DNA from 2 places in the Bacillus sp. AC266 genome. Region 1 is predicted to be linked to the other one. Evidence: riboswitches for the same ligand, from Rfam matches in the RefSeq annotation. Region 1 holds a riboswitch; the other holds the start of a gene.

What was found. A riboswitch is a leader RNA that binds a small molecule or an ion and turns the genes downstream of it on or off. The one in region 1 is predicted to bind S-adenosylmethionine.
Region 2: linked by a shared signal. The riboswitch ahead of mtnW (2,3-diketo-5-methylthiopentyl-1-phosphate enolase) and the one ahead of AC0IXC_RS15620 (Na+/H+ antiporter NhaC family protein) in region 1 are both predicted to bind S-adenosylmethionine.

What each region holds. Positions count from the first base shown of each region.
Region 1 covers NZ_CEEDEC010000003.1:468,182-472,341, forward strand. The annotation lists gene AC0IXC_RS15610 (lmo0954 family membrane protein) at 1-245, opposite strand, end outside; gene AC0IXC_RS15615 (GNAT family N-acetyltransferase) at 556-978, shown strand; gene AC0IXC_RS15620 (Na+/H+ antiporter NhaC family protein) at 1,047-2,363, opposite strand; SAM riboswitch class I at 2,458-2,563, opposite strand; gene AC0IXC_RS15625 (ribonuclease FAU-1 family protein) at 2,684-3,202, opposite strand; gene gltP (glutamate/aspartate:proton symporter GltP) at 3,271-4,160, opposite strand, start outside.
Region 2 covers NZ_CEEDEC010000002.1:766,913-771,072, reverse strand. The annotation lists gene AC0IXC_RS11650 (aminotransferase class I/II-fold pyridoxal phosphate-dependent enzyme) at 1-1,056, shown strand, start outside; SAM riboswitch class I at 1,121-1,226, shown strand; gene mtnW (2,3-diketo-5-methylthiopentyl-1-phosphate enolase) at 1,291-2,535, shown strand; gene AC0IXC_RS11640 (2-hydroxy-3-keto-5-methylthiopentenyl-1-phosphate phosphatase) at 2,532-3,191, shown strand; gene AC0IXC_RS11635 (methylthioribulose 1-phosphate dehydratase) at 3,188-3,826, shown strand; gene AC0IXC_RS11630 (1,2-dihydroxy-3-keto-5-methylthiopentene dioxygenase) at 3,804-4,160, shown strand, end outside.

The DNA of each region.
Region 1 (4,160 bases):
TAGTATAAAACTACTAATGCTGCGATACCGATTAATGCTGGGGAATGAGAAAGCGCAATGGACAAACCGATTAAACCAACAATACCCCAAGCTAACTTTCCAAAGAATGATTTAGCTCGCACAAATGATTTATAGCTCCAGTACACAACTCCTGCTCCAATGGCGAATCCTACAATACCAGCAAGACTACCAAGAGCAATTAAAGCCAAAATACCGGCTGCGATAAACGCTAGAAATTGTTTCATCTTGTGCTTGCCTCCCTTCGATTTGATACTCTTATCTTAACTATTTTTTCATTTTTTCATAACGAGCTTAAGAACTGTTTTCGACTCAGACTTAAGACTGAGTTGCATTCAGCCTTTTGCAAAACGAACATGTATACGATGCGTATAGATACAGAAAAATTCTTATTCAATAACGGATGAAAATCTCAACTTGCGCGTCCAAAAAATTAGCAATACATACAAACGTTTATTAAATTACATTAAATATATTATTAAGAAAATTATGTTAAAATAAATCAGAAGGCTACATTTAAATTAAAGGGGATATATCATGAATTTACACATTACGAAAGAAATCAATACCGCCGCTAAAAACTATATAAACAATCAGCTTTATGAATATAATTTAAAGCACTTTCCATCTGATTTAAGAGACAGATACTTAGAGATTCATTTATTTCTTAAGGATGAAAATGGTAAAATATGCGGGGGAATATTAGGTGAAGTCTGTTGGAATTGGTTAGAGATTCACTCTTTTATCATCGATGAAGATATACGTGCATTAGGGTATGGAACTAAACTGTTATTAGAAGTAGAAAAAATCGCTTTAGAAAGAAATTGTGATTTTATAAAAGTTGACACTTTAAGCTTTCAAGCATTAGATTTCTATAAAAAATATGGTTATAAAGAGTATGGTATCCTCGATAACGTAGGAAGAGATTATAAACACTACTATTTGAAAAAGGATTTATAAATAATAAAAAACGCTCAGAGAATGTTCTCCGAGCGTTTTCAACTGCTAATAATAAATGTCTCTTTATGTTATGCAGTTTTATGATACTCTTTTTTTTCCGCCACTTTAGAAAATCTCGGGAAACCAATTAATATAGAAATGATTCCACATACTCCAACTAAAATTGGATAAAATGCATATGGTAACAATTCGACCGGAGATAACGCAGCAAATCCTGCCGCTGTTAACATTTGAGCACCATATGGGATTAACCCCTGTACACAGCAAGAGAAAAGATCCAGTACACTCGCTGATTTACGGGGATCAATTTCATACTGATCCGCAATTTTTTTCGCAAGCGGACCTGTAAAAATGATAGAGATTGTATTGTTTGCTGTACACACATTCGTCATACTCACTAAGCCAGCAATACCAAACTCCGCTCCTTTTTTCGAACGAATATTACGTGTTAAAAGATTCATTAAATATTGAATGCCACCATTATATTGGATAAGTTCAACCATACCACCGATTAATATAGCAAGTAGTACTAGCTCCATCATACCGCCCATTCCAGTCGTTACACTTTTAAAGAAACTCTCTAACGTGTAACTTCCATCTATAAGGCCGATAGCACCTGATAATATTGTTCCACCAGTTAACACAATAAGTACATTCCAGCCAAGTAGTGCTGTAATAAGTACTCCTGCATACGGTAAAATCTTTATCCAGTCAAAACTATGGGCTTTAACTTGTGTATCACTTCCTAAAGTAATTATTACTAATAGTACAATTGTAATAATAGCGGCTGGTAATACAATTAAAAAGTTCGTTTTAAACTTATCTTTCATTTCTGTTCCTTGTGAACGAACAGCAGCAATTGTTGTATCTGAAATAAATGATAAATTATCACCAAACATCGCTCCGCCCACAACAGTAGCCATCGCAAGTGCTATTGAGATATCAGTTTGCCCACTAATACCTACAGCAATCGGTGCTAGTGCTGCAATTGTTCCCATTGAAGTTCCCATCGCTAATGAAATAAATGCCCCTATAACAAAAATTCCAGCAACGATAAATCCTGGTGGCAAAATAGATAACGCTAAGTTAACAGTGGAATCAACTCCGCCCATTCCTTTTGCTGTTTCAGAAAACGCCCCTGCAAGTACAAAAATTAATACCATAATCATAATATCAGGGTTTCCTGCACCTTTAGCAAATCGTTCTACTTTCACATTAAAGCTTTCCTTACGATTCATCACTAAAGCAATTCCTACGGCAATTGAAATTGCTACAAGTATCGGCAATTTATAGAAATCACCTGTAATAATTCCAGAACCAATAAATAGCGCCAAAAATATTCCAAGTGGTAATAACGCTAAACCATTTCCTCTCGTTTCTTTCAAAGTATCATCTCTCCCTAGTTTTCAACCTTTTCTAATGAACAACAAAAGACCTCTTCCGATGAGAAGAGGTCTTATACATCTATAAGAAACACTCTTCTCATCTTTCAAGCACATGCTTGCTGGATTTGGCACAGCACTCTGAAATCGAGTCCGCTGCCGAGGCATCGTAGGGCCAGTCCCTCCGCCTCTCTTTATAAGAAGGTTTCATATTTATTTTTTAATAATAATTTCTTTCCTAACTTTACTCGCTTACAAAACAAAAGTCAATTATTTTTTGTATAGATTTTTTTGGTAATTATACAAAAATATGAATAAACCAATCATTTTAACTTTTCGATTTCTTTATCCAATATTGAGATCCAATAAAATTTTCTATTTTTTATCGTCGCGATAATCCATTTTGTTGTATTCCATGCTAACTCATATTCTTCTTTTGTAACATCACCAATTTTATAGGCATCCTCTAACTCGTCTTCATCCAGTACATAGATCTCACCGTTCGGTAACAATACTACATCTAAATATAAATCATCAAAATAAGGTAAACCACGCTCGTCTATTTTATATTCTTTCGTCACGTCGATATAATATTGTACTAATTGTTTTTGATTGTCTAACATAGCTGTAATTGCAAAGTTTTTCCCGTTTATAAAATATTGCATCCATGTATACCCATCACCTGCAATGCAAAGCTGTTTACCATTGTATTCTTTATGACTAGGTTCCCTCACTTTTTTTATGTCCAGTATTCCTAACATTCCATCCTCTACTTGCTTAACCCTATAATCCTTCTCTATTAGTCGCTTCCACGAAGAACCGTCACCATATTTACGTTTCATTACGTCCGCTCCTCTTCTATATATAGAAAAGCCCCCACATATTATGTGAGAGCTTGTTCATATTATAATTAAGCTGCTTGACCCTTTTCAGATATCTCTTTTAAATAGGCTTGTCCTTTTTCAGCGTCATATTGACCTTCCCACTTAGACATAACTACAGCCGCTAAAGAGTTACCTACAACGTTAACTGCTGTACGAGCCATATCTAGAATACGGTCAATACCTGCAATAAACGCTAAACCTTCAGCTGGAATACCTACTGTACCAAGTGTTGCTAATAATACAACGAATGATACGCCCGGTACACCCGCGATACCTTTTGATGTAACCATTAATACAAGTAATAACGTAATTTGTTGTGTAATGGATAATTCAATACCGTACATTTGCGCTAAGAAAATTGCCGCAATTGCTTGATATAAAGTTGATCCATCTAAGTTAAATGAATACCCCGTTGGAATAACGAAAGATGTAATTGCTTTCGGACAACCGAATTTCTCCATTTTCTCCATAATTTTCGGTAAAACCGTTTCTGAACTTGCTGTAGAGTACGCTAAGATCAGCTCGTCTTTTAAAATTTTAAAGAATTGGAAAATGTTAATACCGAATATTTTCGCTGTAAGTCCTAATACAACTACAACGAAGAAGATCATTGCTCCGTATACTACAATGAGTAATTTCCCTAATGGAATTAATGAAGCTAATCCGAATGTAGAAACTGTAACACCAATTAATGCGAATACACCAAATGGTGCAAACTTCATAACTTGGTTCGTTACATAAAACATTGCATCTGCTACACCTTGGAAAAATTGTAGAACTGGTTTGCCACGCTCACCAATTGCTGCTACACCTAAACCAAATAATACTGAGAAGAAGATAATAGCAAGCATATCACCTTCAGCTAATGATTTCATAATGTTCGTCGGAACAATATTTACAAACGTATCTGCGAACG
Region 2 (4,160 bases), on a different contig from region 1:
AATCCAGATCAACCAACACCGCAGCATATCGTTAAAGCTTTACAAGATGCTGCTGAAAAGACCATTCATCATAAATATCCGCCATTTCGCGGACACGAAAGCTTAAAAGAAGCCGTGGCAACATTCTATCAACGTGAATATGATGTAGTAGTAAATCCAAAAACTGAAGTTGCTATTTTGTTTGGCGGAAAGGCTGGATTAGTAGAATTACCAGTTTGTTTTACAAACCCTGGTGATACTATTCTCGTTCCAGATCCAGGCTATCCAGATTATTTATCAGGAGTTGCTTTAGCAAAAGCACAATTTGAAACAATGCCGCTTATTGCAGAAAATAATTTTTTACCGGATTATACAAAAATTGATGACTCTGTTGCGGAGCGAGCAAAGTTAATGTTTTTAAACTATCCAAATAACCCTACCGGTGCTACTGCATCAAAAGATTTTTTTGATGCAACCATTCATTTTGCTAATAAACATAATATATTAGTTGTTCACGATTTTGCTTACGGTGCTATCGGATTCGATGGTCAAAAGCCTGTTAGTTTCTTGCAAGCAGACGGAGCTAAAGATACAGGTATTGAGATTTACACTTTATCGAAAACTTTCAATATGGCTGGATGGCGTATTGCTTTTGCAGTAGGAAATGAAAGTGTCATCGAAACTATTAACCTATTGCAAGATCATATGTATGTTAGTATTTTTGGTGCAGTTCAAGATGCTGCCCGCGAAGCACTATTAGGCTCGCAGTCTTGTGTGGTAGATCTTGTTAATAGTTATGAATCTCGGAGAAATGCTCTTATTTCAGCTTGTCACTCAATTGGTTGGAAAGTAAACATTCCAACAGGATCATTCTTTGCATGGCTTCCTGTTCCAAAAGGATATACATCTGAGCAATTTTCTGACATTTTACTAGAAAAAGCACACGTTGCAGTTGCTCCTGGTGTTGGATTTGGTGAGCACGGCGAAGGGTATGTCCGTGTTGGTCTCTTGCATACGGAAGATAGATTACGAGAAGCAATTAATCGAATTGATAAATTAAATTTTTTCAAAAAGTAATTGACAACATAAAAAATATCTGACAAAATTCAGTTATCTTAAAAATTTAAACATTTCTAAATACTTCTTATCAAGAGCAGGTGGAGGGACGAGCCCGACGAAACCCGGCAACCGATCTACAATTGTAGACACGGTGCTAATTCTCGCAGCATTATGCTGACAGATAAGGAGCTGGTTGTAAAAAAACCTCTCCTTAGCTGAGAGGTTTTTTTATTTAACTAGGAGGGTATAACAATGAGCGGAATTATAGCGACATATTTAATCCACGATGATTCTCACAACTTAGAAAAGAAAGCAGAACAAATTGCAATCGGTTTAACAATTGGTTCATGGACTCATTTACCACACTTATTACAAGAACAATTAAAACAACATAAAGGCAATGTCATTCATATTGAAGCGTTAGACGAACAAGAACATATTAACTCTTATCTTGGCAAAAAAGTATCACGTGGACTCATTAAAATTCATTATCCATCGCTGAACTTTAGCCCTGACTTACCAGCCATTTTGACAACAACATTTGGAAAACTTTCGTTAGATGGAGAAATTAAACTAATTGATTTAACATTCTCAGACGAATTAAAGAAACAGTTCCCTGGACCAAAATTTGGAATTGAAGGCATCCGAAACCTTTTACAAGTTCAAGATCGACCTCTTCTAATGAGTATTTTCAAAGGGATGATAGGACGGAATATTGGATATTTAAAAACTCAACTACGCGATCAGGCAATTGGAGGCGTAGATATTGTAAAAGATGATGAAATTTTATTCGAAAACTCATTAACACCACTTATAAAAAGAATTGAATCTGGTAAAGAAGTTTTACAATCTGTATACGAAACTTACGGGCATAAAACTTTATACGCAGTAAATTTAACAGGTCGAACTTATGATTTAAAAGAAAACGCGAAACGTGCGGTGGTAGCTGGAGCAGACATTCTTTTATTTAATGTATTTTCTTATGGATTAGATGTACTGCAAGCACTTGTAGAAGACGATGAAATTCCAATTCCTATTATGGCACACCCTGCTTTAAGTGGCGCATATTCATCATCGAAACTATACGGTTTCTCTTCTCCATTACTACTTGGAAAATTACTACGTTACGCTGGTGCTGATTTCTCTTTATTCCCATCACCATACGGCAACGTTGCATTAGAAAAAGAGGAAGCTCTTCTCATTACAGCAGCATTAACTGAGGAAGACCACTATTTCAAGAAAAGTTTTTCTGTTCCATCTGCTGGAATTCATCCTGGTTTCGTTCCCTTTATTTTACGAGATTTTGGTAAGGATGTTGTTATTAATGCCGGCGGCGGGATTCATGGGCATCCAAATGGAGCTCAAGGTGGTGGCAAAGCTTTCCGTGCTGCAATTGAAGCTACTTTACAAGGTAAACCACTCCATGAAGTGGATGAAATAAATTTGCATAGCGCACTACAAATATGGGGAAATCCTTCTCATGAGGTGAAATTATGAGTATTCAAGTATTTTGTGATTTCGATGGTACGATTACAAATAACGATAATATCATGTCCATTATGGAAAAATTCGCACCACCAGAAGCAGAGGAAATAAAGCAAAAAATTTTATCGCAAGAACTTTCTATTCAAGAAGGTGTTTCTCAATTATTTCGATTAATACCTATTAATCTACACGATGATATTATTCAGTTTTTACAAGAAACTGCTGAAATCCGTACAGGTTTTCATGAATTCATACAATTCATTAATGAAAATAACATTTCCTTTTACGTTATATCAGGTGGAATGGATTTCTTCGTCTATCCACTCTTACAAGAAATAATCCCTAAAGAACAAATTTATTGTAATGCAACTGACTTTTCAGGAGAATTTGTTGAAGTGAAATGGCCGCACCCTTGTGACGAGCAATGTCAGCATAGTTGTGGTCTCTGTAAATCATCATTAATTCGTAAACTAAGCTCTAAAGATGATTTTCATATTGTGATTGGAGATTCTATTACTGATTTACAAGCAACAAAACAAGCAGATAAAGTATTCGCCCGTGACTTCCTTATTACAAAGTGTGAAGAAAATCGTATTGCTTATACACCGTTTGAAACATTTCACGATGTTCTAGCTGAACTAAAACATTTGTTGGAGGTGAAATTATGAAACAACTTTTTCGTCAATGGTATGACTTAAGTGAAATTAAAAAAGAATTAACAACTCGGAATTGGTTTCCAGCAACGAGTGGAAATATTTCTATAAAAGTCAGTCATGATCCCCTTACTTTTCTTATTACAGCAAGTGGCAAAGATAAAACAAAAACCACTCCAGATGATTTTTTATTAGTAAATCATCAAGGAATTCCCGTTTTAGAAACTGAGTTACGCCCTTCGGCAGAAACAATATTGCATACACATATTTATAACAATACGAACGCCGGGTGCGTACTTCATGTTCATACAACTGATAACAATGTCATCACAAATTTGTATAGTGATGCAGTCACCCTTCAAAATCAAGAGATTATTAAAGCTCTTGATATTTGGGAAGAAGGTGCAACGATTAACATTCCTATTATCGAAAATGATGCTCATATCCCGACGCTTGGAGAGAAATTCCGAAAGCATATACAAGGAGATTCAGGAGCAGTATTAATTCGAAACCATGGCATTACCGTATGGGGCCGTGATAGCTTTGATGCAAAAAAAAGATTAGAAGCTTATGAGTTTTTATTCCAATTTCATATAAAATTATTATCAATTCAAGGAGGCGTTTCTAATGGCGCAAATTCGTATTCATGAGGAAAATACTCGTATTGAAAATGAAGTAGAAGTATCAAACTTTCTACAAGGAGAAGATGTTTTATATGAGAAATGGAATATTTCTAAACTTCCTACTCATTTAAAAGAAAATTACTCCTTAACAGATGAAAACAAAGCTGAAATATTAACGTTGTTTTCAAAAGAAATTGCTGATGTTTCAGAGCGCAGAGGTTATAAAGCATATGATGTGATTTCACTTTCAAATAGCACACCTAACCTTGACGAGTTATTAATTAATTTCCAAAAAGAACACCATCATACTGACGATGAAGTTCGCTTTATTGTCAGCGGTCATGGCATCTTCGCTATTGAA